Regions from separate parts of the Rhizobium sp. YJ-22 genome, predicted to be linked through region 1. Evidence: riboswitches for the same ligand, from Rfam matches in the RefSeq annotation. Region 1 holds a riboswitch; the other holds the start of a gene.
The links. Region 1 has a riboswitch for thiamine pyrophosphate ahead of thiB (thiamine ABC transporter substrate binding subunit). Riboswitches for the same ligand answer to the same signal wherever they lie in the genome.
Positions count from the first base shown of each region.

Region 2: linked by a shared signal. The riboswitch ahead of P7F60_RS15805 (YkoF family thiamine/hydroxymethylpyrimidine-binding protein) and the one ahead of thiB (thiamine ABC transporter substrate binding subunit) in region 1 are both predicted to bind thiamine pyrophosphate.

Region 1 is NZ_JARRIR010000005.1:206,516-221,272, reverse strand. It holds gene P7F60_RS14215 (helicase-related protein) at 1-587, shown strand, start outside; gene P7F60_RS14210 (RNA-binding S4 domain-containing protein) at 591-998, shown strand; gene fdxA (ferredoxin FdxA) at 1,197-1,535, shown strand; gene P7F60_RS14200 (CarD family transcriptional regulator) at 1,923-2,492, shown strand; gene P7F60_RS14195 (RNA polymerase factor sigma-32) at 2,679-3,542, shown strand; gene P7F60_RS14190 (M48 family metalloprotease) at 3,596-4,993, opposite strand; gene P7F60_RS14185 (ATP-binding cassette domain-containing protein) at 5,430-6,203, opposite strand; gene thiP (thiamine/thiamine pyrophosphate ABC transporter permease) at 6,200-7,825, opposite strand; gene thiB (thiamine ABC transporter substrate binding subunit) at 7,890-8,918, opposite strand; TPP riboswitch at 8,968-9,087, opposite strand; gene P7F60_RS14170 (MDR family MFS transporter) at 9,139-10,629, opposite strand; gene P7F60_RS14165 (MarR family transcriptional regulator) at 10,744-11,271, shown strand; gene P7F60_RS14160 (hypothetical protein) at 11,435-11,932, opposite strand; gene P7F60_RS14155 (FAD-dependent oxidoreductase) at 11,925-13,445, opposite strand; gene P7F60_RS14150 (MarR family winged helix-turn-helix transcriptional regulator) at 13,490-13,966, shown strand; gene P7F60_RS14145 (hypothetical protein) at 13,991-14,191, shown strand; gene P7F60_RS14140 (hypothetical protein) at 14,516-14,757, opposite strand, start outside.
Region 2 is NZ_JARRIR010000006.1:169,901-184,657, forward strand. It holds gene P7F60_RS15755 (SDR family oxidoreductase) at 1-631, opposite strand, end outside; gene P7F60_RS15760 (L-fuconate dehydratase) at 635-1,906, opposite strand; gene P7F60_RS15765 (ureidoglycolate lyase) at 1,903-2,745, opposite strand; gene P7F60_RS15770 (ABC transporter substrate-binding protein) at 2,799-3,743, opposite strand; gene P7F60_RS15775 (ABC transporter permease) at 3,787-4,800, opposite strand; gene P7F60_RS15780 (sugar ABC transporter ATP-binding protein) at 4,826-6,331, opposite strand; gene P7F60_RS15785 (amidohydrolase family protein) at 6,328-7,158, opposite strand; gene P7F60_RS15790 (SDR family oxidoreductase) at 7,193-7,930, opposite strand; gene P7F60_RS15795 (IclR family transcriptional regulator) at 8,063-8,890, shown strand; gene P7F60_RS15800 (hypothetical protein) at 8,945-9,169, shown strand; TPP riboswitch at 9,231-9,343, shown strand; gene P7F60_RS15805 (YkoF family thiamine/hydroxymethylpyrimidine-binding protein) at 9,336-9,944, shown strand; gene P7F60_RS15810 (ABC transporter permease) at 9,975-10,784, shown strand; gene P7F60_RS15815 (ABC transporter ATP-binding protein) at 10,781-11,539, shown strand; gene P7F60_RS15820 (ABC transporter substrate-binding protein) at 11,539-12,549, shown strand; gene P7F60_RS15825 (hypothetical protein) at 12,621-12,797, shown strand; gene P7F60_RS15830 (glucose/quinate/shikimate family membrane-bound PQQ-dependent dehydrogenase) at 12,988-14,757, shown strand, end outside.

The sequences.
Region 1 (14,757 bases):
CGGAAGCGGAACCGGCCGCCCCCGTTTCCGATCACGACGATGCCGACGAACCGGCCGCCGCCGAGACGGACGCCGCGCCTGCCGCTGTTGTCGAAACGCCTGTTTCAGACGAAGCGCCGGCCGTTGCCGGCGAGGCTGCGCCTGCCGCTTCGACGGAAGAGCCGGCCGAGCCGAAGCCGGTGCTCTTGTGGCGTCCGGGCGGGCGCAACGACAACCAGCGTGGCCAGCAGCGTGGCCAGGGCGACCGTCGCCCGCAGCAGAACCGCAATCGCGGTGGTGGCGAAGCGCGCCAGGACGGCGAGCGTCGTGACAGCCGAGAAGGCGGACGCGACGGCAACCGCGAGGGCCGCGACAACAACCGCCGTGGCGGCGATCGCCCCGACAACAAGTTCAAGCCGCGCGAGGGCGGCCGTGGGGATCAGGGCGGACGCGGCGAGCGTTCCGACCGACAGGATCGCCGTGACCGCAACGATCGCGGTTCGCAGCCGGCCCGTTTCGAGGCCAAGCCGCCGCGCAAGGAGAAGCCGATCGATCCGGATTCGCCCTTCGCCAAGCTGGCTGCCCTCAAGGAGCAGATGAAGAAGTAAGCCATGACGGACGAGAGGCAGCCACAGACCGGTTCGCGCCAGCGCATCGACAAGTGGCTGTTCTTTGCCCGTATGGCGAAGTCGCGCTCGCTGGCGCAGTCGCAGATCCAGTCCGGGCTGGTGCGCATCAACGGCGAGCGCGTCGTGCAGCCGAGCCATGCGGTCAGGCCCGGCGACCGCGTCGAGTTGACGCTCGACCGGCGCGACATCGTGCTCATGGTCAAGCTGCCCGGCGAACGGCGCGGGCCTTTTTCGGAAGCTCAGCTTCTCTATGAAGACCTCTCGCCGCCCGCCGATGCGGCGAAACGCCACACGCCTTTCGAACAGGCGCAACGCGCCGCCGGCGCCGGTCGTCCGACAAAAAAGGAACGTCGCGCGCTCGACCGGCTGCAAGGGCCGGACGAGCCTTGAGCCGGACGGTTTGGAATAGGATTTCAAACCGCGACGAAATCGACCACGAAACATTCTTGATATGAGGCCGCAAAGGCGTTACGTGCTGACCAACTGCGGAATCGCGAAGAGGGCAGCCCCTGCCTTTCGGCGCATTCCTCCATCCTGGCATGGCGTTGACATGACGCCGCGTCCGCACGGTTCATTCTGGAGTTCATCATGACGTATGTCGTGACAGACAACTGCATTCGCTGCAAATATACCGATTGTGTCGAGGTTTGCCCGGTCGACTGTTTCTACGAGGGCGAGAATTTCCTCGTGATCCATCCCGACGAATGCATCGATTGCGGCGTCTGCGAACCGGAATGTCCGGCCGAGGCCATCAAGCCTGACACCGAACCGGGCCTCGACAAATGGCTCAAGATCAATGCCGAATATGCCAGCGTCTGGCCCAACATCACCGTCAAGCGCGACGCGCTGCCGGAGGCCAAGGAAATGGACGGCGTCGCCGGCAAGTTCGAAAAATATTTCTCGACCGAACCCGGCTCCGGCGATTGACGCATCGCCCGGACGGGTGAGTCGCGGGTTAAGCATTTCGAATCAACGGCGCTGCGCGGACGCCGTTGGGGCCAGTGCCGCTTGCGACGCTGGCAAAGCAAATTATTGATTTCCTCATATTTTTGTGGTAGTGTCCGAAACACTGATCCACATTGTGGCATTTGCGTGCCCAAAACCATCACGAAAGCAACGAATAACCTAACCGCGGTTCCGTGACAACAAGCACTTTGGCTGTCGGTCAATGATCGCGATGGGGTTTCTTTTTGCGCGCGTTTTTGGACGGACCAGATGTGGAGCCAGCCCTTCCGGCGGCTCCGTTTCATTCGGGCCTGACTGACCCGGCCCCGGCGGCCTCGCCGGGTTCGTAACAGGGAGTTTTTGAAACGCATGACGACCCAGCAGAAAAAATCTTCAACGCGCCACGGCTTCAAGACCGGTGAAGCGATCGTCTATCCCGCCCATGGCGTTGGTACGATCAGCGCCATCGAGGAGCAGGAAGTTGCTGGCATGAAGCTGGAGCTTTTTGTGATCGATTTCGACAAGGACAAGATGCGCCTGAAGGTGCCGGTCGCCAAGGCCGTCAGCATCGGCATGCGCAAGCTGTCGGAGACCGATTTCGTCGAGCGCGCGTTGAAAGTGGTGCAGGGCAAGGCGCGCGTCAAGCGCACCATGTGGTCTCGCCGTGCGCAGGAATACGATGCCAAGATCAATTCGGGCGACCTGATTTCCATCGCGGAAGTCGTACGCGATCTCTATCGCGCCGAAAATCAGCCTGAGCAATCCTATTCCGAGCGCCAGCTCTACGAAGCGGCTCTCGACCGCATGGCGCGCGAGATCGCCGCCGTCAACAAGATGTCCGAAACCGAAGCGGTCCGTCTCGTCGAAACCCATCTTGCCAAAGGTCCCAAGCGCGGCAAGTCGATCGACGAGGATGAATCCCAGGATGAGGCCGCTTGAAATAGCGCCCTTTTCCATTTTTTAAAGAACCCGGCCTTGCGCCGGGTTTTTTATTTGAACTTTTTCGCTCCTCACGCGTTTTCCGGTCGCAATGGCCGTGAAGCGTCTCCCCTTTCGCCTCCGATGCCTTGCGTTCAGTGGCGTGCCGGCAGTTTCCCTTGAAGCCGGCCATTCGTGGAGAGATGCATGAAAACCATGTCTGCGGATCGGCGGATGATCAAGATCGCCATGGCTGCGCCCTATCTCGCCCGCGAGGAGGAACACGATCTCGCCGTGCGCTGGAAGGAGCGCGCCGACCAGATCGCCCGCAATCGCATCGCCATGGCGCATATGCGCCTCGTCGTCTCGATGGCCGGCAAATTCCGCCATTTCGGCCTGTCGATGAGCGATCTCGTGCAGGAGGGCTATGTCGGGCTCCTGGAAGCGGCTGCCCGCTTCGAGCCGGATCGTGACGTGCGTTTCTCGACCTATGCCTCCTGGTGGATCCGCGCCTCGATGCAGGATTACATCTTGCGCAACTGGTCGATCGTGCGCGGCGGCACCAGTTCGGCGCAGAAGGCGCTGTTCTTCAATCTGCGCCGCCTGCGCGCCAAGCTGGCGCGCGGCGACACGCAACTGACGGCGCAGGCGATCCACGAGGAAATCGCCGCCGCGCTCGGCGTCAGCCTTGCCGACGTGCAGACCATGGATGCGCGCCTCTCGGCCAATGACACGTCGCTGCAGAGCCCGACGATATCGGGCGATGCCGATAGCGGCGAGCGGCTCGACATGCTGGCCAGCGACGAACCGCTGCCGGACGAGCAGGTGTCGATGGTCATCGATACGGAGCGCCGTCGCGTCTGGCTGAAGGAGGCGCTCGGCCATCTCAACGAACGCGAAATGCGCATCATCCAGGCCCGCCGTCTCGTCGACGAGGGCGCGACGCTGGAGGAACTGGGCGCCGATCTCGGCATTTCCAAGGAACGCGTGCGCCAGATCGAAAGCCGGGCACTGGAAAAGCTGCGCAACGCGCTGGTCACCGCCGATCCGATGATGGCGGAAATGGCCTGAATTTAAGGGAATGTTTCATGGAAAAAAGCGCCGGAGCGTCTCCGGCGCTTTTTTCATTCCGAGATCAGCTTGACCCGGTCGCCGGGGGCGATGGTGGCGCCGCTCGGCAGGGCGTTGATCAGCTTGAACAGGTCGAGCTTGCGGTCGGTGCCCATCATGCGGGCAGAAAGCGTCGAAATGGTTTCGCCGGGCTGAACGGTAACGACGCGGATGCGCAGGGGTTTCAGCGAGGCGGCCTCTTCCGGCGTCATGCGGCGGAAGCTGGCCCGCAGCGCGTTGGCGGTGGTTTCCAGCGCGGCGCTGCCCTTGGGCACCGCGGTCAGGAAGCGGAAGATCCGGTTGCCGTTGCGGATGACGGTGACGTCGAAATCCCAGCGCTCGGCCTGGGCGCGGGCGGTTGCCGCTTCCATGCCGTTGACGGTGGTCGGCTGGATGGTTTCCGGCAGCAGGCCGGTGACCCAGCCGCTGGAGATGTAATTGGTCAGGCTGCTGTTGTTGTTGTCGGCGACGCCGTCGAACCGCACGGCGATATCGCCGGGGCCGGTCGCCAGCACCGCCTCGACCTTGTTGTCGATCTGGAAGCCGGCGGGCACGTCGAAACGAATGCCCAGATTGCCGTGCAGGAATGTCTGGCCGCGCACATAGCCTTCTTGCGGGCTGTCGCCGTAAAGCAGGCCGTCGATGCCATCGAGATAATAGCCGCGCCCGCGATCTCCGGTCTGGCCCTCCGGCCCGAAATTGCGGGCATGGCGGCGGGCGAGCTCGATGCGCTGCACCGAATTCGGGTGGCTGGAGAGGAAGTCGAGGCTCTGGTCCGCTTCCGGGTCGACCGACATGAAGCGGCTATAGGCAGCCATGGAATCGAGGAAGCGGGCGGCGGCATAGGGGTCGTAACCGGCTTCGCCGAGCATGCGCACGCCGATGACATCCGCCTGAAGCTCCTGCTGGCGCGAGAAGGCCGCGAGCCGCAGCTTTCCGCGCGCCAGGGCCTGCTTGCCGGCGAGATCGCTGGAGAGCACCTCGGCGACGACGCGGCTGGCGATGACCTCGGCCTCCTCGCGCTTCTGGCGCTCGATGCCGTGATTGGCGGTCACATGCGCCATCTCGTGCGACAGGACGGCGGCGACTTCCGAGGCGTCGTTGGCGAGTGCCAGCAGGCCGCGCGTCACGTAGAGATAGCCGCCGGGCAGCGCGAAGGCATTGATGGCAGGCGAATTGAGGATGGTGATGCGATAGGACTGGTTTGGATTTTCCGAGACCGCCGTCAGCGCGCCGGTGATGCGGGCGACGAGGCGTTCGGTGCGATCGTCCTTGTATTCGCCGCCATAGCTGGCGACGATGCGTGGATGCTCACGGGCGCCCATCTGGGCGCGAGGATCGTTCTTCTGGACTTCCTCGACGATCTGCGGATTGTTCGAGGGCGCGACGCTCGGCTCGTAGGTCTGCTCCATTACCGACTGGCAGCCGGCCAGAAGTGTGGAGGCGACCAGCAGGGGTGCGGCACGACGCAGGAAAACGCGCCGCCGCGCAACCGGAATGCGGGGGATCACAGGGCTTGAAAACTCGGCCGCGCGCGTGGTCATGCTGTCCAGTGTGTGGTTCAACGGTCTCTCTTATCGCGGGCGATGGCTTTGGCCGGCATTGCCCGCATTGCGTGCGGAAAAATACCTACAAAGCAACCAGAGCTTCTCCCGTGGCGAAAAACTGCTGTAGCCGATTTCACCAGCCGTTGCATAGCGAGGTATCGTTTAATTATGGCGGCGTTGTATTTTAGCAAGCATCTCCCTGGCTGAAATGCCGTCGTCTGCGCCGGTTTGCAATTCTGCCATTCCATGGCCGGGCGTCCGAATTGTGGCGAGCCAGGAAAAACGCGCCGCCCCGGTTCGATCATGCGGGATTTGCCCCGAGAAACGCGGCAAGGCCGGGACTGTCGCGGCGCCGCAGAAATTCCGCCACCGGCGCCGCCACGAGAATGCGGCCGTCCTCGATGAACAGCGCATGGTCGGCGAGCCGCGCCACCTCGTCCGGGTCGTGGGTGACGATGAGGACGGTATTGCCGCTTTCGCGGTGCAGGTCGCACAGCAGCGCCGCCATGGCGCCGCGCAGGCCGGGATCGAGGGCGGCGAAGGGCTCGTCGAGCAGCAGCAGCGGCCGGTTGCGCACCAATGCCCGGGCAAAGGCGGCGCGCTGGCGCTCGCCGCCCGACAGCGTCGGCGGCAGGCGCTTTTCGAAGCCGCCGAGGCCGACGCGCGTCAGCGCCGCCGAAATCCGGTCGCGGTCGGCGGCCGAGAGTTTCAGCGAGGGGCTGATGCCGAGGCCGATATTGGTGAGTAGATCGAGATGGCCGAAAAGATTGTTGTCCTGGAAGACCAGCGACACCGGCCGTTCGGCCGGATGCAGGCGGGAAATATCCTTGCCGTCCACAAGGATGCGGCCCATAGAGCTTTTTGTCGCATTTCCGAACGGAAAGCCGGTTCCCACTTTTCCTGGAAATGCTTTGTCCGGCGTCTCGAAACCGGCGATCAGGTTGAGCAGCGTCGATTTGCCGGATCCGGAGGCGCCGGTGACTGCGGTGATCGCGCCGGACGCAATCTCCGTGTCGAAGAAGAAATGCTTGTCGCCCAGCGTCAGCGCGACGTTTTCCAGCCGGATGGCGGTCATCGGTTCCTGTCTTCCTCCGGGGTTTCGGCGCGCGGCAGGGTGCCTGCGACCGTCAGCGCCAGGCAGATCAGCCCGAGCAGCAGCGCCAGCCCGTCGGCATCGGCGGTGCGGTAATTGCCCATGCGGCTATAGACCAGCCAGGGCAGCGTCATGAGATTGTCGGAGCCGAACAGCGCCACCGCGCCGAGATCGCCGAGCGACAGCGCCATGGCGAAGGACAGGCCCATCAATAGCGGTTTGCGCAGGCCCGGCCAGTCGATCAGCCGCAGCCGCCCAAAGCCGGAAAGGCCGAGGCTGGCGGCGAGCCTGCCGGTGCGGATCCGGTGCTCGCGAAAGGCGGGGCCGACCAGCCTGACAACGAAGGGCAGGGCCATGGCCGCATTGATCGCCGCCACCAACGGCGCGGCAAAGGCCCCGACATCGCCCGTCGGCAGCAGCATCAGGAACCAGCCGGTCGCCAGCACGATGGGCGGCACCAGGAGCACCAAGGCCGAGGAGGCGGCAAGAGCCAGCGAAAAGCCGCGCAGCAAGAGCCCGCCGCCCGCCGCCGCCTGTTGCGCATGGACGATAGCGAGCGCCGAAACCACCGCGATCAGCCCCGCCGACAGCGACAGGACGAGGCTGGTCAGCGCCGCCTCGTGGACGATGGGTTCCGCGACGAGTTTCATCAGGTCGGAGCGCAGGCCGGCGACGAGCACGGCGGTCAGCGGCAGGGCAGTGAAGACAAGCATGACGCCGATGGCAACCGTATCGGCGAGGCGCGCGCCCGCGCGGCCGGCATCCAGCCGCCGCACCGGCTTGCCCAGCATCAGACCGCGATCCTCCGGCGCCGGCAGCAAGGCGATGACGGCGAGGATGACCGCGGTGACGGCGATCTGCATCAGCGCGAGACCGATGGCGCGGGGCGGCTCGAAATCGAAGCGCAGCGCTTGATAGATCGCCACTTCCAGCGTCGTCGCCCTCGGCCCGCCGCCGAGCGTCAGCACCAGCGTAAAACTGGTGGCGCAGAGCATGAAGATCAGCCCGGCGACGCCCGGCAGGATGCGGCGCATGACAGGCCATTCGATGAAGCGGAAGACATCGCGGTCGCGCAATCCGAGCGAAGCCGACATCAGCCAGTATTCGCCGGGAATGCGCTCCAGCCCGATCAGCAGGAAGCGGCAGGCGAGCGGCATGTTGAAGAACACATGGGCGATGAGGATGCCGGTCAGCCCGTAGATGCTGACGGGTTCGCTGAGGCCGAGGAAGCTGAGCCCCTGGTTGGCGATGCCCTGCCGCCCCCAGACGGCAATCAGCCCGAGCGCGCCGATCAGCGCCGGCAGGCCCATGGGCACCGCGAGCAGCCGCACCAGCCAGATGCGCCCGGCAAAATGGCGCTGCCGCGCCAGGGCCCGCGCCACCGGAATGGCGAACAGGATGGAGAGCGCCGTCGACAGCGCCGCCTGAAACAGCGTAAATTGCAGCACGCCGAGAATATAGCGGTCAGTCACCACCGCCAGCGCCGCCGCCCAGCCGCCCAGCGCCACCAGCTTTGCAATCGCCAGCCCGACGAACAGGAAAAGGGCGGCGAGCACCAGCCCGCCACCCGATAACGCCACCAGCCTTTGGCGAGCTGTCAGCATAAAGACTTATTTCCTATGCGCATGTCGTTCTCGCGAAACCGCTACACACTTTTGCGCGACATGCTCAGTTCATGCTCATGGCCGCAAGCCATTCGTCGATCCAGGCCTTGCGGTTCTTCGCCACTTCTTCCGGGCTCATCAGGAAGGTTTTTTCCGGATTGACCAGCTTGCCGAAGGCATCCGGCAGCGGTTCCGATGTCTTGGCGACCGGCATCATCCAATTGTTGGTGGGAATCGTGTCCTGGAAACCGGGGGTGAGGGTGAAGGCCAAAAAGTCCCTGGCGAGCTGCTTTTCCGGGGCGTTTTTCAACAGGCCGGAAACTTCGATCTGGATGTAGTGCCCTTCGGAGAAAGCGGCGGCCTGGTAGCGGTCGCTGTTTTCGGCGACCATGTGATAGGCCGGCGAGGTGGTGTAGGACAGCACCATCGGCGCCTCGCCCTTGGTGAACAGGCCATAGGCCTCCGACCAGCCGGGGGTGACGGTCAGCACGCGGTTCTTGAGCTTGCCCCAGGCCTCGCCTGCTTTGTCGCCATAGACAGACCTGACCCAGAGCAGCAGGCCGAGGCCGGGCGTCGAGGTGCGCGGATCCTCGATGACGATCTTTTGCGCGGGGTCGCCTTCCACCAGATCCTTGAGGCTGGCCGGCGGCGTTTTCATCGCTTGCGTGTCGTAGACCACGGCGAAATGGCCGTAATCATAGGGCACGAAAACATCATCCTTGAAATCGCCGGGCACCTTGGCGGCGGAGGTATCGACCTCGCTGGCATCGAACAGGCCGGTCTGCTTGGCCTCGTCGATCAGGTTGGTGTCGAGACCGAGCACGACATCGGCCTTGGAGCCGGCGCCTTCCAGCTTCAGGCGCGACAGCAGCGCCACGCCATCGGCGACGCCGACGAAATTCACCGTGCAGCCGCAGGTCTTTTCGAAGGCGGCCTTCACCTTTGGTCCCGGGCCCCATTCGGAGATGAAGCTTTCATAGGTGTAGACGGTAAGCGTCTTGTCGGCAGCGCTTGCCGGGCCGTGAAGGCCGAGCAGCGCGGCCGCCGAAAGTGCTGCGGCAGACACGAGATTGCGGATGATATGGCTGGGCATGACGCCTCTTCCTCCTTCGTAAACGGTTGATCGGGGAAAAGGGCGTCATGAAACTGGCGCGTCTAATCCCTCCGCCGGTGCTAACCGGATCAGGTTCTTCGGGTTGGCGGGTCGCGCCTCTCAGCCGGTGGCCTTGGAATTCCAAAGTCCGGCACCCCGTTAGAGCAGGAGAAGATGTAGACGCGCGCGGCCGGATTGGCAAGATCCGGCTCGCGCCAACTCAGCGATGCCGCGGCAGACGGACCGGCTTCAGCATCAGCGCTGCCATCAGGCCGATGCCGGCGGAGACGGCGGCGGCGGCAAACAGCGGCAGGAAGGCATGGGAATAGGCGAGCGCGACCAGATGCCGGGTTTCGGGCGCCAGCAACGCCAGCGCCTTGGGCGTCAATTCCTTGAGATTGTCGACGCCGGGGATGGCGATATCGCGCAGGCCCGCATTGATGATCGCGCCATAGATGGAGATGGCGATCGCCGCGCCGGACATGCGCGTCAGCGTCACCGCCCCGGTCGCGGCCCCGACATCGCGTTGGGGCGCGGCATTCTGGATGCCGAGGATCGGCACCTGCTGGCCGAGCCCGACCCCAAAACCGTGCAGCAGCATCACCAGCGCGACGATCGCGATCGGCGTATCGGGATGGATCTGCGTGAACAGCGCCAAGGCCGTCAGGCTGAGGCCGATGCTGGCGATCGAGAACGGCTTGTAGAAGCCGAATTTCGAGATCAGCCGTCCCGCCGACAGCGAGCCGATGACGATGCCGCCGGTCAACGCGATGAACAGAAGCCCGGCGACCGAGGGCGACAGTCCGGTGGTCGTCTGCAGGAACAGCGCATAATAATTGACGAGGCCGATGCCGATCGAACCGCTGACGATGGAAACGACCAGCAGCAGGTTGAAGGTGGAATTGCCAAACAGCGACAGCGGTACGATCGGCTCCGGCGCGCGACGCTCGACAGCGACCCAGCCGATGGCGCAGGCAAGCCCGAAGGCGACGACACCAAGGCTTTCGACGCTGGCCAGCGCGCCGAACAGTTCGGCGCTATCGGCGGCGAGCACGATACTGGCGACAGCCAGCGCCAGCAGCGCCGCGCCGGCATAATCGATGCGCGGCTGGCGCGTCGGCCGGCGATAGGGGAGCATGGCGAGCAGGCCGACAAGCACGATCAGGCCGATGGGGATATTGACCAAGAAGATCGAACGCCAGCCGAACGCATCGCTCATCGTGCCGCCCAGCGTCGGGCCGATGGCGCCCGACGCCATCAGCATCAGGCTGGAATAGCTCTGGTAGCGGGCGCGCTCGCGCGGCTCGAACAGATCGGCATTGATCGAGAAGATCGAGACCATCAGCCCCCCGCCGCCCAGTCCTTGAAGCACGCGGGCGGCGATCAGCGTGTTCATCGACACCGCCAAGCCGCAGAGCGCCGAACCGAGGATGAAGATGGTCACTGCCGCCATCATCACCGGCTTGCGCCCGAAGAGATCGCCGAGCTTGCCATAGAGCGGCATCACCGCGCTGGTGGCCAGCAGATAGGAGGAGCCGATCCAGCCGAAGCGTTCAAGTTGGCCGAACTCGCCGACGATTGTCGGCAATGCGGTGGAAACGATCTGGTTGTCCAGCGTCGCCATGAACAATGCGGCCATCAGGAAGGAAAAGACGATGAGGCGGCGCTTGTCGTCTGTGACCAGCGGTGCGAAGGCAGGCTGCATATCCATGAGGGGGTTCCGATCCGTTTCGCGGATTTATGTGCCTATGGCATATATTTGTCAACAGCATATATTTGCGCGCGGCATATTTCCAAGCGGCTGCGGATTTGCTAGATCTGGCGCATGGACCACGCACCGAAGACCGCCGCCCCGCCGCCCGCGGACAAGACCGCCGATATCGACCGCATCGGCCAGTCGATGTCGCGCATGCGGCTCATGATCGGCCGGCGTCTGGTCGGGCGGCTGGCGATCCAGCAGGTGGCGCCGGAACTCGATATTTCCCATCTCGACGTGCTGGACGTGGTGCGTCGCGCCAGCCTTACCGAGACGGAAACCACGGTCGGGACGGTGGCCGAGATGATGCGCGTCGATCCCTCGCGGGCAAGCCGGGTGGTGGCCGAACTGGTGGAGCGCGGCGTGTTACGTCGCGACGTCTCGCAGGCCGATGCGCGGCGCAGCATCGTCATGCTGACCCCGCGCGGCGCCGAACTCCTGGCGCAAGTCCGCACCGTCAAACTCTCGGCCATTGCCGACATCGTCGCCGACTGGCCCGATGAGGATGCCGAATGTTTCGCCCGTCTCTTCGAACGCTTCATGGACGGCTTCGAGGCGGTCTATCAGCAGCGGGAAAAATCGCTCGCGCAGAAATAGCGGAAACGCCGGTGAGCCTCAGGCCGCGTTGCGCATGAAAATCGGGTCGCGAGACCGTCGCCCCTGGTTTCGCCGGACTGGCGGTCGGCGGTCACATGCGTCTGCCTTTCGTGCCGCCGGCTTCGGCTGGAAGCGCTTTGGCGGATGTGGCGGATGCCGATCGTCATTCGGTTAAAAAGATCAGTCCCAGCAGGTGGTTGACGCCGATCCCGTTTCTTTGCGCAACGGCGGAAAGCGTCTCATCTCCGGCGGCGATCAGGCCGTTCGCTTCCAACTTCCGGACAAGTGCTTCCGGTTGCCTGTGCGTCATCCCCGCCAGCGTGGAAAGGGGCGCTTCGACAAGCGCCGCCATGATCGGCCGTTCGAGTTGAGGTCCGGTGATCTGGCCCCATGACAAGATGGAGGCAGTCAAAACGACCGTGAAGATCGCGATGCTGGCGCGGCCGCCGCTGGATTTCAGATGGGACGTCAATGGCCGGACGTTGATTGCCAGATGACCCGCGACTCCGACGAGAAAGAACCACGAGAACCATTGATGGACGACCGTCGTCAGCCCCGTATTCCACTCGAAGAAGAGCAAAAGGCCTGTTGCCGCCATCAGAAGGAAGGAGCCGATGGTCAGCGGGGTCGCCCAGGTTCGCAGCGTGATCGGTTTACGCATGGGCGGCGTCTTTCATATCGAGGCCCAGGCCGACGCTGGCAAGATAGGCGGTCAGGGATCGAAGCTCCTCCGTGGCGATGATCGCGCCGACATAACCGTCGGGACGGATGAGGAACCAGTCGCCGGCACTGGGCGCATAGGCGGCCTGGAAATGCCCTGCATCGTCGATGAGATCGCCATTTCGGCCGATGGCGTGAATATGAAGCCCCGTGCGCGGCGAAACGAGACCGCGGTCGCCTTCGAAGACGATCAGCGTCCAGTGCGGTCCGCGCAACAGGTCGAACAGCCTCAGCGCCTGGCCGGCCGCTCCCCGGATCGGGGCGTCGGGCGCCCGTTCGCCCGCCAGCAGGCCGCCTGTTCGCCCGGGATTCTCCAAAGCGAGGCTCGATTCGGGATAATCGATGTCGAGTTGGTGCACATCGCGCCCGCGCCGCATGTCGCCGCGCTTCATTGCATCGAGAAGGCGCGTCGAAAGGCCGAGCATCGCCTGGGCAACCGGACGTCGCTCTTCCTCGTAGCTGTCGAGCAGCCTCGCGGGCCCGCCCGTCAGGACCGCCGCCAGCTTCCAGCCGAGATTGTATGCGTCCTGCACGCTGGTGTTCAGTCCCTGGCCGCCGGTCGGCGGATGGATATGCGCGGCATCGCCGGCGAGCAAGACGCGGCCGACGCGATAATGATCCGCAAGCCGGGCATTCATGGTGAAGGCCGAAGCCCATGATACGGCCTGAACGGCGATATCGTCGCGCCCGGTGCGCTCTGCCAGCAAAGCCGTCAGCCCGGCAGGCGAAAGATCGACATCGCCGTGGAGCGGGATGGGTCCCTGAAGCTGAAAAAGCTGGGTGCCCGCCAGCGGGCAGGCCGAAATCTGGCGCTGCATGTCGCCCTCGCCGAAGCGATGCCAGACATCCCGCGAGAGACCGGAGAGAGTGACATCCGCGACGATGGCGCGCACGCCCAGCGTCTTGCCGGGAAAATCGATGCCGAGCGCATGACGCACGACGCTGCGCCCGCCATCGGTGCCGACCAGCCAGCGCACGCGAATGGTTTCCGCGCCGGCTTTGGTGGCGAGCCGTGCCATCACCCCGTCCGCATCCTGTTCGAAGCCGACAAGCTCCGTGCCGAATTCGGGGGCGGCCCCGAGTTCCGCCAGCCGCTCGCGCATCATCCGCTCCGTCAGGAATTGCGGCACCATCAGCGGCAGATGATAGGGCTCGGCCGGCGTTGCCGGCTCGGACGCCAGGACATCGGTGTCGCAATGATTGCCATCGTCGCGATATTCGCGCTGCCGGGGATAGAAGCCGCCGACCGAAACCATCCGGTCGAGAATGCCGAGATCCTCGAACACCTCTTGCGTGCGCGGCTGGATGCCCTTGCCGCGCGACCCGCCAAACGGATCGTCGAGCGTCTCCACGAGCCTGAAGGAAATGTTGCGCCGGGCGAGGTCGATGGCGAGCGTCAGGCCGGCCGCGCCCGCGCCGCAGATGAGTACATCCGTTGCGAAACCATTTGTCATGTCGATCTCCATATGTGTATTATGCACTTAATAGGAGAATGGGAATGTCGTCAAGAAAGAATGTGCAAAATACACTCGATTCCGCGTCGTTGCGCGAATTGCACGGAGCGCTGATCGACATCGTCAGCGTCATGAACCGACCGCAGCGGGATGAGGAGATGGTTCGCCAGGCAGGAATCGCGCTCGATCGCGCGCTGTTTCCGCTCCTGGTCATGATCGAACGGCTGGGACCGATCGGCATCGTCGATCTGGCTGACCGGGTCGGGCGCGATTATACGACGGTCAGCCGCCAGGTTTCGAAGCTGGAAGAACTCGGCCTTGCCGAACGTCGCGAGAGCGCCGCCGATCGTCGGGTGCGCGAAGCCGTCGTTACGGCACAGGGCAAGGTGATGACCGACAAGGTGGACGCCGCGCGCGAAAAGATGGCGCGGGAGATATTCGCCGACTGGGACGCGGGCGACGTCACGGATTTGATCCGTCTCATGCGCCGTTTCGCCACCGCCGTGACCCGCGACAGTTGAGCGGGCATCCGTGCCGCTGCCGGCATGACGACCCAAGATCGTCGTTTGTTCGGTGTATGCCCTCGCTCGGCATTCGCGCAAGAAGGCAGGGCCTTCGCCTTGGTAAACGAAGGCGTCGAAATCGAAGCGACTGCCTCGCGCTACGACAAGACCGCTCGCGAAATCAACGCCGCGTTCTACACGCCCGCGCTCGTCGACAAGGCAAGCACGCGCGTCGAAGTTTGATTGGAACGCCCATGCCTACCATTCCGCTTACCGACGAAGACGGTGTGACCCGCAACATTCGTGTGGGGCACCATCGCCTTTGTGGGTCGCAATTACGACGGCGGCACCTTCGTCACGTTCAAAGATGGAAGCGAACGCTTGTCCCGCGAGGAACCCGACGAAGTTTCCCGTCACATTGACGAAGCGAACGGCCTTCCCGACGCGATGCCACACACAACCACGGACGGACAATCCCGGCGCACCGTTTGGGAAGGAATGATTTGAGATTGGCCGGGCGTTGTGGTTGGCACTGCCTTGCCCCGGCTGTCATCGCCGTGGGGCTTTTCATGCTCGAACAGGATGAACGGGCGTTCCCCGCAATTCCAGAACGAACTTTGTCGCCGTAGCAGTCATCGCACTTGCAACCTGCCATGCGTTGAAAAGCTCATCGTGCAAGACTTCAAGGTCCGCAATCATCGCATCGCGGCCTTCATCGGTTTGAATTTTGAAGTTGTGTGATTCGTAGAAGCCGTGAAAAAGCCTGTTTCGCGCTTTCAGTGCGGACGCGAAGCATTCGGTCAGTCCGT
Region 2 (14,757 bases), on a different contig from region 1:
TGCCGAGCGGAATGCGCTCGGTGATCTCGGCCAGAGCCGCATCGCCGTCCGGCAGCGTATCCAGCCAGCGGCGATAAAGCGGCGTCATCACCTCGGCCACGACGATGGCGTTGACGCGGATGCCGTCGGGCAGAAACTCCACCGCCCATTCGCGCGTCAGGCCGAGCTGCGCCGCCTTGGCGGCGATATAGGCCGAGGTGCCGCCCTGCCCCGTCAGCGCCGTCTTGGAACTGATATTGACGATGGCTCCCTTGGTGGCGCGGAGATCCTCGCGCAGCAGATGGACCATCGTGTAGTAATGCACGAGGTTCTGGTTGAGGCTGGCGCGAAAGGCATCCGGCCCCTTGTCGAGGCCGACGCCGTCATTGGCGCCGGCATTGTTGACGAGGCCGTGGATCGCACCGTGGCGGGCGCGCACCGTTTCCACCGCCGCCCGGCAGGCCGCATCGTCGGAGAGCTCGGCCTGCACGAAATCCGCCCCCATGCGGGCAAGCCAGTCGGCATCTGGCGGCCGGCGGGCGACCACCACCGGCCGCGCGCCCTCCTCCGCCAGCACCTCGGTGATGCCGGCGCCGATGCCCGAGCCGCCGCCGGTGACGATAACCGTCTTGCCTTGCAGGTGCAGGTCCACCGCTTAGCCCCGGAAACGATAGGTTTCGATGCTGTCCGGCTTCATTTCGATGGAAAAGCCCGGCAGTTCCGGCGGCATATAGGCGGCATTGTGGATGATGCAGGGATCGACGAAATGCTCGTGCAGATGGTCGACATACTCGATCACCCGACCCTCGCGCGTGCCGGCGATGCACAGATAATCGATCATGCTGAGATGCTGGACATATTCGCACAGACCGACGCCGCCGGCATGCGGGCAGACCTTGAGACCGTATTTCGCGGCCATCAGCATCACGGCGAGGATCTCGTTGACGCCGCCGAGGCGGCAGGCGTCGATCTGCACCACATCGATGGCGCCACGCATGATCAACTGCTTGAAGATGATGCGATTCTGGCACATCTCGCCGGTCGCGACCTGCACCGGGGCGACGCCCTCGCGAATCTTGCGATGGCCCTCGATATCGTCGGGGCTGGTCGGCTCCTCGATGAACCACGGCTTGACGAAGGAGAGCTTCTTCACCCAGCCGATGGCCTCGTCGACTTCCCAGACCTGGTTGGCATCGATCATCAGGTTGACGTCCGGACCGACCTCGTCGCGGGCGATGGTCAGGCGGCGAATATCGTCGTCGAGATCGCGGCCGACCTTCATCTTGATGTAACGGAAACCGGCATCGACCGCCTCGCGGCACAGGCGCCGCAGCTTGGCGTCGTCATAGCCGAGCCAGCCAGCGGACGTCGTGTAGCAGGGATAACCTTCCGCCCGCAGCGTCGCGATGCGTTCGGCCTTGCCTTCCGCCTGCTTGGTCAAAAATTCCAGCGCCCATTCCGGGGTAATGCAATCGGTGAGGTAGCGGAAGTCGATGCAGCGCACCAACTCTTCCGGCGACATGTCGGCGACCAGATGCCAGACCGGCTTGCCCTCGATCTTCGCCCACAGATCCCAGACCGCATTGACGACGGCGCCGGTGGCGAGGTGGATCGCGCCCTTGTCCGGGCCGATCCAGCGCAACTGGCTGTCGGAGGTGACGTGCCGCCAGAAGCGGCCCATGTCGGCCGCCACCCACTCCATGTCGAGGCCGACGACCAGCGGGCGCAACGCCTCGATGGCGGCAACGCAGATCTCGTTGCCGCGGCCGATGGTGAAGGTCAGGCCATGGCCTTCCAGCCCGCCATCGGTTTCGAGCACGACATAGGCGGCCGAATAATCCGGATCAGGGTTCATCGCATCCGAGCCGTCGAGATGCTGGCTGGTGGGGAAACGCACATCCGCCGTGCGCAGGCCGGTGATCTTCATGCCCTGATGACCTTCTGGGTTTGTTCGCCGAGCCCTTCGATGCCGAGGCGCATGACCTCGCCGCCCTTGAGATAGACCGGCGGCTTCTGGCCGAGGCCGACGCCCGGCGGCGTGCCGGTGGAAATCACGTCGCCCGGCTGCAGCGACAGGAAACGGGAGAGATAGCTGATGATATGGGCGACGCCGAAAATCATCGTCGCGGTCGAGCCGTTCTGGTAGCGATGGCCGTCGACGTCAAGCCACATCTTGAGATTGCCGACGTCGGCGATCTCGTCCGGCGTCACCAGCCAGGGGCCGATGGGGCCGAAGGTGTCGCAACCCTTGCCCTTGTCCCAGGTGCCGCCGCGCTCGATCTGCCATTCGCGCTCGGAGACGTCGTTGATGACGCAATAGCCGGCGACATGCGACAGCGCATCCGCTTCTTCGATATAACGGCCGCCCTTGCCGATGACGATGCCGAGTTCCACTTCCCAGTCGGTCTTGACCGAGCCGCGCGGGATTTCGATGTCGTCGTCGGGGCCGCAGATGGCGCTGGTCCACTTGTTGAAGACGATCGGCTCCTTGGGGATCTCGGCGCCGGTTTCGGCGGCGTGATCGGCATAGTTGAGGCCGATGCAGATGAACTTGCCGACCCGGCCGACACAGGCGCCGATGCGCGGATCGCCGTCGATTGGCGGCAGAGTGGCGGGATCGACGGTCGCCAGCCGCGCGAGGCCCTCGGGCGTCAGCACATTGCCGGCAATGTCGTTCACTTCACCGGAAAGATCGCGAATTCGGCCTTCGGCATCCAGAAGACCCGGTTTTTCCTGTCCCGTAGGACCGTAGCGCAGCAGTTTCATCCTAGCCTCGTTTAAAAAGGCCGAGGGTGGCGGGCACCCCCGGCAAAGGAAGATCAATCGTAGAGAACGGCCGAAATTTCGGGCGCGTCGATATTGGTCTTGTCGTACCAGAAGAAGCCGGTGTCGATATTCTTCTCCACCTTTTCGCCCTTGGAGGCGGCAACCGCAGCCTTGACGGTCTCGTAGCCGATGCCGACCGGGTTCTGGGTGATGGCGCCGGCCATGGTGCCGTCGCGGATGGCGTCCTTCTGGGCCTTGCCGGAATCATAGCCGACAACCACGACCTTGGCGCCGGATTCCTTGACGCCGTTGACGACGCCGATGGCCGAGCCTTCGTTTGTGCCGAAAATGCCCTTGATATCCGGATTGGCGGTCAGGATCGCCTTGGTGATCTCCGTCGACTTCAGATGGTCGCCGCCGCCATATTCGATGGTGACGATCTCGACGTTCGGATGGGCTTCCTTCATGCGGTTGACGAAGCCGTCGCGGCGGTCGACGCCGGTGCGCGAGGTCTGGTCATGGGCGACCACGGCGACCTTCCCGGCATCGCCGATCAGCGAGGCCATCTTGTCGGCGGCAAGGGCTGCGGCGGCGATATTGTCGGTCGAGGCGGTGGCGACCGGGATATCGCTGTCGACGCCGGAGTCGAAGGCGATGACCGGGATCTTGGCGTCCTGCGCCTGCTTCAGCAGCGGGATCGCCGCCTGGCTGTCCAGTGCTGCAAAGCCGATGGCCGCCGGCTTCTTGGCAAGGGCTGCCGCCAGCATGTCGATCTGCTTGTCGACCTGGCTTTCATTGTCCGGGCCTTCGAAGGTGACCTCGACGCCGAGTTCGGCACCGGCCTTGTCGGCGCCCGCCTTCACGGCCTGCCAGAACTGGTGCTGAAAACCCTTGGAAATCAGCGGCACGTAGAGCTTGTCCGCGGCGCCCGCGCCGGTGGCGCCGGCGAGCAACGAAACGGCGGCAACTGCGCCGAGCAAAGTCCGTCTTGTGAACATGGTCTCCTCCTTATTGTTCACGGATGGTTCATGCGATGAAGTGTCAGGCCTTGCCGCGCCGCCGCATCTGGTCGGCATAGACGGCGAAGATGATGATCACGCCGGTGACGACCGTCTGCCATTCCGGCGCGACCGAAAGCACCCGCAAGCCGTTGGTCAGCACCGACATGATCAGCGCCCCGATCAGCGTGCCGAGAATGGTGCCGCGCCCGCCCGAGAGGCTGGTGCCGCCGATCACCACCGCTGCGATGGCTTCCAGCTCGTAGCCGAGGCCGAGCGCCGGTTGCGCCGAGTTCAGGCGGCTGGCGATCAGCAGGCCGGCAATGCCGCAGATGGCGCCGGACAGCGTGTAGATGGCGATCTTCCAGAAATCGGTATTGACGCCGGAGAGCCGCACCGCCTCCTCGTTCGAGCCGAGCGCGAAGGTGTAGCGGCCGAGCACGGTGCGCCCCAGCGTCCAGGCGGCGGCGGCAGCGACGATGAACAGCACCAGCACGCCATTCGGCACCGGGAAGGCCGGGACGATCTGGCCGATCAGCGACCCTTGCGCGATGGTGGTGAAGCCCGGCGTATCGTTGAAATAGATCGGCTTGGTGCCGGTGACGATCAGCGACAGGCCCTTCAGCACCAGCATCATACCGAGCGTGGCGATGAAGGGCGGAATGCGCATGCGCGCCACCAGACTGCCGGACACTAGCCCGCAAGCCGCCCCCGTTCCCAGCGCCGCCAGCACGCCGAACGGCAGCGGCAAGCCGCCCCAGGTCAGCACCACGCCGGTCATCACGGCGCAGAAGGTCATCAGCGTGCCGATCGACAGGTCGATGCCGCCGGTGATGATGATCAGCGTCACGCCGACCGCCAGCACGCCGTTGACCGAGGTCGCCTGCAGGATGGCCATGATATTGGACACCTGGAAGAAATTCGGGCTCGCCAGCGAGAAGCCGATCACCAGCACGATCAGGCTGGCGAAGGCCAGCAGCTTCTGCTGCGCGCCGCCGCTCGGGGTCAGCCTTGCGCTTATCGTCTTGCCTTTCGCGGATATGTCCGTCGAAGCCATGCCCTTAACCCCTTCGTTTCCGCCCTCAAGCCGCCGCCTTGCCGTCGCGCTGCGTCGCGAGCGCCATGATGTCTTCCTGATCGGCGCCGCCCGGCAGGATGCCGGTCAGCCGCCCCTCGCACATGACAGCGATGCGATGCGACAGGCGCAACACCTCGGGCAGCTCGCTGGAAATGACGATGATCGCCTTGCCCTGCCCTGCCAAACCGTTGAGCAGCCGATAGATTTCCGCCTTGGCGCCGACATCGATGCCGCGCGTCGGCTCGTCGAAGATCAGCACGTCGCAATCGCGCAGCAGCCATTTGGCGATGACCACCTTCTGCTGGTTGCCGCCCGACAAGAGCCGCACCTCTTGGCCGTCGCCCGGCGTGCGGATGTTCAGCTTGGCGATGTAATCCTCGGCGATGCGTTCGAGCGCCGGCTCGTCGATGCGGCCGATGGCGTCGGCGTAACGCGGCAGGCTCGCCATGGCGATGTTGGCGCGCACATCCATGCCGAGCGCCAGCCCGAAATGTTTTCGGTCTTCCGAGAGATAGCCGATGCCGGCCCGCACCGCATCGGCCGGGCTTGCAATCCGCACCGGCTTGCCCCGCACGAGGATTTCACCGGCATCGATGGGCTCCGCACCGAAAATGGCGCGGGCAAGCTCGGTGCGGCCGGCGCCCATCAGCCCGGCAAAGCCGAGGATCTCGCCCTTTTTCAGGCTGAAGCCGATATCCTTCAATTCCTTGCCGCGCCGGATGCCGTGCACCTCCAGCGCCGTTTCGGCGGCGGAGAGATCGGGGATGACGACCGCCTCGTCCTGCAATTCGCGCCCGACCATCATCGAGATGATCTTCGAAATCGGCGTTTCCTCGGCCTGGACCGTTCCGACATAGGCCCCGTCGCGCATGACGGTGACGCGGTCGGAGATGCGTTTGATCTCGTCCATCTTGTGGCTGATATAGACGATGCCCACCCCTTCCGCCTTGAGGCGGCGGATGATGGTGAAGAGTTCAGCGATCTCGGCATCGTTCAGCGCCGCGGTCGGCTCGTCCATGATCAGCACGCGCGAGCGGTAGCTCAGCGCCTTGGCGATCTCGACCATCTGCTGCCTGGCAATCGTCAGCCCGCCGACGACGGTGCGCGGATCGATGGCGATGTTCATGCCGGCAAAGATCGCCGCCGCATCGGCATTCAGCTTCGCCTCGTCGAGGCGGCCGAAGGTGAGGCGCGGCTCGCGGCCGATAAAAATGTTCTGGGCGACCGTCAGGTCGCGCATCAGCGCCAGTTCTTGATGAATGATGCCGAGTCCGAGCGCCTGCGCCGCCCGCGGCGTCGGCAGCGTCACCTCCTGCCCCTCGACGAGGATGCGACCGCCATCCGGGTGATAGACGCCGGAGAGGATCTTCATCAGCGTCGACTTGCCGGCGCCGTTTTCGCCCATCAGCGCATGGACTTCGCCGGCCCGCAGGTCGAAGCCGACGGATTTCAGCGCATGCACGCCCGGAAAATGCTTGTCGATGGCTTCCATCCGCACCAGATCGGTCATGGCGTCACCCCATAGAAGCGCGCGGCATTGCCGCCCATGATCGCCGCCTGCTCGGCCGGCGAAAGCTCGCGCAAGGCCTCCGCCGTCAGGTCGCGCCAGCGGTCGTAATCCGCCGCCAGCGTCAGCACCGGCCAGTCGCTGCCCCAAATCAGCCGCTCCGGCCCGAACCAGTCGAGCAGCCGCGACAGGATCGCCTTGATCTCGTCGGCCGGGCGGGCCAGCATCTTCAGCGAAAATTCGGTGAGCAGGCCGGAAAGCTTGCAAAAGGCATTGGTGTTTTCGCCAAGCCGCCTCAGCCCCGCCTCCCAGCCGGCGCGGCCTTCCGGCTGCGGCTTGGCGGCATGATCGATGACGACGGGCAGATCGGGGTGGCGCTCGACGAAGCGCAGCAGGTTCGGCAGGTGTCGCTGCGTCACCAGCGCATCGAAACGCAGGCCGAGCGAGGTGACGGCAGCCAGCACCGCCGGCAAAGGCGCTCTCAGCAGCCAGTCGGTATCGTCAATATCCTGCAACATCGGGCGGATGCCCTTGAATTTTTGATCCGTCGCCAGACGCTGCAAGGTTTCTACCGCGCCGGGGTCGGTCAGGTCCACCCAGCCGACCACACCGGCAATCCGGGGTTCTTCGGCGGCAAGCGCCAGCAGGAATTCCGTTTCCGCCACGGTCGGCGCCGCCTGCACCGCGATCAGACGCGGTGCCTCCGCAGGATAGTCACGGGGCAAAAAGTCGCGCCGGATCGGCGCCAGCGACCCGCCTTCGCCGGCAAGCCAACCATAATCGCCGCGCGCCAACCGCCAGAAATGGCAATGTGCATCGATGATCTGCATCGCCACCCTCCCCGGTCGCGTTCAGAAGCTATGCTCAGATGGTGACTCCGCCATCGACCAGCATGGCTTGGCCGGAGACGAAACGGCTCTCATCCGACAAGAGGAAAACGACCATCGGCGTGATGTCGTCGACCGTCGCCAGCCGTCCCATCGGCTGACGGGCAATAAAGTCTTTCTCCGCCTGCACAGGATCGGGCGAGGCTGCGATGCGGCCGCGCAGCGACGGCGTATCCACCGTTCCCGGGCAGAGCGCATTGCAACGGATGCCCTGTTTGACGAAATCGGCGGCGATGCCCTTGGTCAAGCCGATCACCGCCGCCTTGCTGGCGCCATAGACGGTGCGGTTGACGAAGCCTTTGATCGACGAGGCCATCGAGGCCATGTTGAGGATCGAGGCCGTACCGGTCACCGCCGCCCGTTCCAGCATGCCCGGCAGGGAGGCGCGTGTCAGGCGCATCATGGCGGTGACGTTGAGATCGAAGCTGAAGGCCCAGTCGGCATCGCTGACATCGAGAATGGTGCCGTGATGGACGAAGCCGGCGCAATTGAACAAGCCATCGAGCGGCCCGACCTCGGCGGCGATATCCCGGATCGCCTGAGGATCGGTGACGTCGAGCACTTTCGTGCGGATGCCGTCCAGCCCTGCCAGCAATGCCCCGTTCACATCGGTTGCGATGACGTTGGCGCCCTCGGCCTGGCAGGCCAGCGCGCTGGCGCGTCCGATACCCTGACCGGCGGCCGTTACCAGAATGGTTTTCCCTTGCAGTCGCACGAGGCCCTCCCGAACCGTCACGCTTCATTCTTATATGAACAAGCTATTCACATATAAAATTCTTTGCAACAGAAATCTTGCGCAGCCGCCGCGAGACCGCTAACTCGAAAAGAAACGCGAGGGGGAATGCCGATGAGCGACATATGGCCGGAGGAAGAAGCCGAGGAAGACAGCGCCAGCAGCGCCAGCCGCTACCGCGCGCCCGCCCTCGACAAGGGGCTGGATATCCTTGAAATCCTTGCCGAACAGCGCGGCGGCCTGACCCGCACCGAGATCGTCCGTGAGATGGGGCTGAGCCCCTCGCAGATTTTCCGCATGCTCGAACGGCTGGTGGCGCGCGGCTATGTCATGCGCCTCGACGGCGGCGATCGTTATGCACTGACGATGAAACTCTTCCTCGTCGCCAACCGCCATCCGCCGCTGAGGCGACTCGTCGCCCAGGCGCAGCCGCTGATGGACGATTTCGCCCGCGAGATGGGCCAGTCCTGCCATCTCGTCGTGCCGGAATTCGGCACCGGCGTCATCGTCGCCCAGGCCAGCCCCGGCGGCCACTGGGAATTCCGCGCCCGCATCGGCGGCCAGGTCGACCTGTTCACCACCGGCTCGGGGCTGGCGCTGCTCGCCTTCCAGCGCCCCGAACGGCTGACGGAAACGCTCGGCCTCTGGGGCATCGCCGATGCCGAAGCGCAGTTGAAGACACTCGGCCCCAAGCTGGAGGAAGCCCGCCGCGATGGCGTTCGCGTCGCCCCCTCCGGCCAGCTCGTCGGCGTCACCGATTTGAGCGCCCCGGTCTACGACCCCGGCGGCGAGGCCGTCGCGGTGCTGACTTGCGCCTATATCGAGCATCCCGGCGATGCCGGCGATGAGGACCGCTTGAAAACATTGGCGAAATTACGCCAGGTCACCGAAGCCCTGTCCTTCACCGATGCCGGCGAGGCACTAAGCCGAATTATCCGATAGGGAACAACTGCGCGCGCAGTCTGTTGGGATCCGGACCCACAAGGAGCCCGGATCATGCCCAAGCACCACCCCAACCCCAAAAACGACGCCCGCGGCCAGTTCGCTCCCTCGCAGGCCGACCGCAAGGCCGATGGCGTCGCCAGCGCCAAACCGACCGTCATCACCGGCTCGGAAGACGCCACCATCCACAAATATCCGCCTGGCACCAAAAAGCCGCCGAAGGACTGGGATCTGAATTACGACCCCGCCGACGAAAACGAAGGTGAATTTCGCGGCTGAGAGCGACTTTCACATTCGCCGAGATTGGGGCTTGCAAGGCTCGGCCTTTCCGGTCTATCAAATGCGCATCACAGGGGTGCTCCGTAATGCCGGGGCTGAGATGCGGTCGACAAGATTGCGGACCCTTTAGCTGATCTGGATAATGCCAGCGGAGCGAGGTTGAGCGATGTTTTCCGGCGCGCAGATTTCCCTGTATCCCATGACCGACGATTTTGTCGGCGTCATCATGTCCGCGCTTGGCGCGCTCGATCCCTATCGGGAACGGCTGCGCATCGAGACGGACGATATTTCGACGCTGCTGGTCGGCACGCCCGATGTGGTGTTCGCGGCCATGCGCGATCTGTTCGTCGCGGCGGCGAAAAGCGGCGAGCATTGCGTGCTGCACGCGACGATCTCGCGCGGTTGCCCCGGCGAGCCGGACGATCCGATCTGCCAGACGCCTGAGCTTTCCGGCCCGCTGGCGCCGATGGACGAGCGCAAGGCCGAGGCGCTCGCCGCGATTGCGGCGGCACCCGTGAGCGGCCAGATCGCGGCGGCACAGTTCTCGCTCTATACGCTCGGCATCGACCGGCACATGGACGAAATCTACGGCTGCATCGACGTTGTCAAATCCTCCGGCACCTTCGAGAAATCCAAGAATTTCTGCACGAAGCTGCGCGGCGATGCCGGCGCCGTCTTCGCGACGGTGGGCGAGGCCTTTTTGCGCTTCGGCCCGCCGGCCGGGCATGTGACGGTGGATCTGACCGTTTCGGGCAACAGTCCGAGCGCCGTCTGACGCCAACCCTTTCCTGAATCCGAGTTTTCGATGACCGAACCTTCGTCCGGCACGCGAGCGCGCGCGCCCTTGCGCCATGCCGTCCGCCAATATCTTCCCGCAACCATCGCCTTTGTGGCGCTGCTCGGGCTGTGGGAAGCCTATGCGCGGCTCTCCGGCATCGCGCCGATGACGCTGCCGCCGCCATCGCAGGTGCTGCTCTCGGGCTGGCGCAATCGCGAGGGGCTGTGGGACAATATCCTGCCGACGCTGCGCGCCACGCTGTTCGGCTTTGCCTTTTCGCTGGTCACGGCCTTTGTCCTGTCCGTGCTGGTTGATTTCTTCCAGCCGCTGCGCCGGGCGCTGTTTCCGCTGTTCATTGTCAGCCAGACGCTTCCGCTGGTGGCGATCGCGCCGCTCGTTGTCCTCTGGTTCGGCTTCGGCCTACTGCCGAAAATCCTGCTGGTGGCGCTGGTCACCTTCTTTCCGATGCTGGTAGCGCTGACCGAGGGCTATCGCTCGGTGCCGGAGGAAATCGAGGCGCTTCTGGCCTCGATGGGTGCCGGAAAGGCGAAACTTTTCTTGCTGGCGCGGCTGCCCTCGGCGCTGCCTTATTTCTTCGCGGGGCTTCGCATCTCCATCACCTATGCCGTCGTCGGAGCAATCTTTGCTGAATATGCCGGGGCGGCCAAGGGACTCGGCATCTATATCCTCAACGCCAAGAACAACTTTCGCGCCGATCTGGTGCTGGCCGCCGTCGTCGCCAGCGCGGTGCTGACGCTGGTGCTGTTCGGCGCGACGCTCGTCATTCAGCGCCTCGCCATGCCCTGGGCAAGGACTGGGGAAGGAAACAGGCCGTGACGCCGCCGCGCCTGCAACTCTCCGGCGTCTCCTGCGGTTACGACAGGCTGGCCGTGCTCGACGATCTCTCGCTCACTGTCAATCCCGGCGAATTCGTCTCGATTCTCGGCCCCTCCGGCGCCGGCAAGTCGACGCTTTTCCGGATGCTGACGGGGGCCTTGCAGCCGCAAAGCGGCACGATCTTCTTCGATGGCGCACCGCTGTCGCAGACCGCGCGCCCCTTCGCCTTCATGCCGCAGCGCGATGCGCTGATGCCGTGGCGGCGGATCATCGACAATGCCACGCTCGGGCTGGAGGTGCAGGGCATGAGCCGGCAGGCGGCACGAAGCAAGGTGCGGCCGCTGTTTGCCGAATTTGGTCTTGCCGGTTTCGAGGAACATTATCCAGCGGCACTTTCCGGCGGCATGCGCCAGCGTGCGGCGCTGCTGCGCACCGTCGTACAGGAGCGGCCGATGCTGCTGCTCGATGAACCCTTCGGCGCGCTCGATGCGCTGACCCGCAGCCGGATGCAGATCTGGCTTTCCGAGATGTGGCGGCGACATCGCTGGACGGTGCTGCTCGTCACCCATGACGTGCGCGAGGCCGTCCTCCTTTCGGATCGCATCCACCTGCTCTCGCCGCGCCCGGCGCGGGTGATCCGCGACATCGATATCGATCTTCCCCGCCCCCGCTTCGATGGCGCGACCGTTGCGACCGCCGCCGCGCTTGAAACCGATATTCTCAAAACCCTGTTCCAGACCGAGGAGACATTCTGATGCAAATTTTCCTGTCGCGCCGAAGCCTGCTGACCGCGCTCGCCGCCCTGCCGATCACCGCCCTGCCGCTGCGCGCCGAGGAGCGGCAGAAGGTCAGCGTCGCGCTCGACTGGACGCCGAACACCAATCACATCGGCCTGTTCGTCGCCCGCGACAAAGGATTTTACCGCGAAGCCGGCCTCGACGTGGATATCCTGCCCTATACCGATACCTCGGCCGCGACGCTGGTCGCCAATCATGTCGCCGATTTCGGCATTCTCGGCTCCATCGGACTGATCACCCAGCGCAGCGCCGGGGCCGATTTGGTCGCCGCCTATGCCGTCACCCAGACGGAAACCGGCCGGCTCGTCTTCAAGGCGGATCGCAAGGACATCCAGCGCCCGCGCGATCTCGACGGCCTCACGTATGGCGGATTCGGCAGCGCCTGGGAAAACGCGCTGATCGGCTCGATCATCCGCCATGACGGCGGCAAGGGAGACTTCGAGACGATCACGCTCGGAACCTCCGCCTATCAGGCGCTCGACAGCGGCGCGGTGGATTTCACCCTCGAAGTCTATACCTGGGAAGGGGTGAAGGCGAAGCTCGACGGCCTCGCCCAACGCGCCTTCCGTTATGCCGACTACGGCGTGCCGGACGAGCATACGGCCCTGATCGGCTCCAGCAGCGCGTTTCTCGCCAAAAAACCGCAGGCGGCGAGCGCCTTCCTGCAGGCGACACGCCGGGGATACGATTTTGCCGTCGACCATCCCGACGAGGCGACCGACCTGCTGGTCGCGGCCAACAAGGATGCGCTGACCGACCGGAAACTGGTGCGCGCCTCGCTGCAGGCCCTCATCGACGGCCATTACCTGCGCACCGCCGAGGGTATTTCCGGCCGCTTCGACCCGCAAAAGATGACGGCCATCGGCAATTATCTGTTCGAGGCCGGCATCCTCAAGGATGGCAATGGCGAAAAGCTTGCCGTGCGGCCGGATTTTTCCGCCTATTTCACCAACGACCTGCTCGGGTGAACGCGCGGCAAACGGAACTATCGGCCTCTTTCCCGGTTGACCCTCATTCACACGGGAATTGGAGACCGATCATGGATACGATCTGGTTGTTGACGACGGGCGGCGGCGCATTGCTGCTCGCCTGCGCCATCGCATATGCCATGCTGCGCCAGCGCCGCCTGACATCCGGCGAAAAGCAGGCGCAAGATGCCAGCGTGCATCAGCTTTATCGCGACGAACAGGAGGGGCCGCCGCGTCCACTGCGCTGAACCCCGCCGCCGGCGTGGAAAGCGCCGTATTTGCATAACCCCGATGGAACTTTTCCGGCAGTTTTGCGTTGCAACTCGGCAGCGCCGACAGGCGTCCCGCCTGCTGTTCAATTCCTGGCCCAAAGAGACTTTAGAATTTTGCAGTAGTATTTATAGAGTTATTTCAACTTATCGGCGAAAGGGCTCCGATATGGCGATCCGAGTAACGGCGGCACTCCTGGCATTGATCGGCCTCGTGCTGCTGGCCGGCGGCGGCTGGCTTCTCTCCTTGGGCGGTAGCGCCTATTATCTCCTGGCCGGTCTCGGCTTTCTCATCACCGCAATCCTGCTCTTCCAGAAAAACGCCCATGCGCTGAGCGTCTATGCGGTGGTCATCGTCGCATCGCTTGCCTGGGCGCTGTGGGAGGTCGGGCTCGATTGGTGGCAGCTCGGCCCGCGCGGCGGCGTCATCATCCTGATCGGCATCTGGCTGCTGACACCCTGGATCCGCGTGCCGCTCGGCTTCGCCAGCCCGACGGGCTATCGCTACGGCGTCAGTGCGACGCCGCTCGCCATCGCCGTCGTCCTCTCCATCGTCGTCGCCGTCGTATCGATGTTCTTCGATCCTTACGATCAGGCCGGCGAACTGCCGCAACAGCAGGCGGCCGCTGACCCGGCGTTCGGCGGCAATGTGCCGGCAGGCGAATGGCATCAATATGGCCGCACGCCCTATGGCCAGCGCTATTCGCCGCTCGACCAGATTTCAGTGAAGAACGTCAAGGATTTGCAGGAGGTCTGGCGGTATCAGACCGGCGACGTCAAACGTCCTGACGACGTCGGCGAAACCACGTACCAGGTGACGCCGTTGAAGGTCGGCAATTCGCTGTATCTCTGCACGCCGCACAATTGGGCGATTGCGCTGGATGCCGCCACCGGCAAGGAAAAATGGAAATACGACGCCAATGCCGGGATGAACCCCGACCGTCAGCACCAGACCTGCCGCGGCGTAAGCTATTACAAGGACGAGGCCGCGACGCCCGGAAGCGCCTGCGCCGAGCGCGTCTACCTGCCGACCTCGGATGCACGGCTGATCGCGCTCGATGCCGCGAACGGCCAGGTTTGCACCTCCTTCGCCGACAAGGGCGTGCTGCATCTGGAAACCGGCATGAAATACAATCCGGCCGGCTATTATTATTCGACCTCGCCGCCAGCAATCGCCGCCGGCAAGATCATCATCGGCGGCGCGGTGAACGACAATTATTCGACCGAGGAGCAGTCCGGTGTTATCCGCGCCTACGACGTCAATACCGGGCAATTGCTGTGGAACTGGGATTCCGGCAACCCGACCGCGACCGCCCCGCTGAAGCCCGGCGAGACCTATACGACCAATTCGCCGAACAGCTGGTCGGTCTTCAGCGTCGATGAAGCGCTCGGCCTCGTCTACGTGCCGCTCGGCAACCAGGTGCCAGACCAGCTCGGCATGGGCCGCAGCGAGAATGTCGAGAAATATTCCTCTTCGATCGTCGCACTCGACATCAATTCAGGCGCCGATCGCTGGGTGCGCCAGACGGTTCATCATGACCTCTGGGATATGGACGTTCCGGCGCAGCCGGTGCTGCTCGACATCACCAAGGCGGACAACACCACCGTGCCGGCGCTGGTCGGCGCCACCAAGCAGGGCGATATCTACGTGCTCGACCGGCGCACCGGCGAGCCGCTGCTGCCGGTGACCGAGGAGCCGGCGCCGGGCGGCGCCATACCCGAGGACTTCACCGCCCCGACCCAGCCGACCTCGGCACTCTCCTTCAAGCCGAAGCCGCTGCAGGAAAAGGACATGTGGGGTGTCTCCATGTTCGACCAGATGGCCTGCCGCATCCGCTTCCACGAGATGATGTACGAGGGGCGCTACACGCCGCCGTCGTTAAAGGGCAGCATCATCTATCCCGGCAACTTCGGCACCTTCAACTGGGGCAGCGTCGCC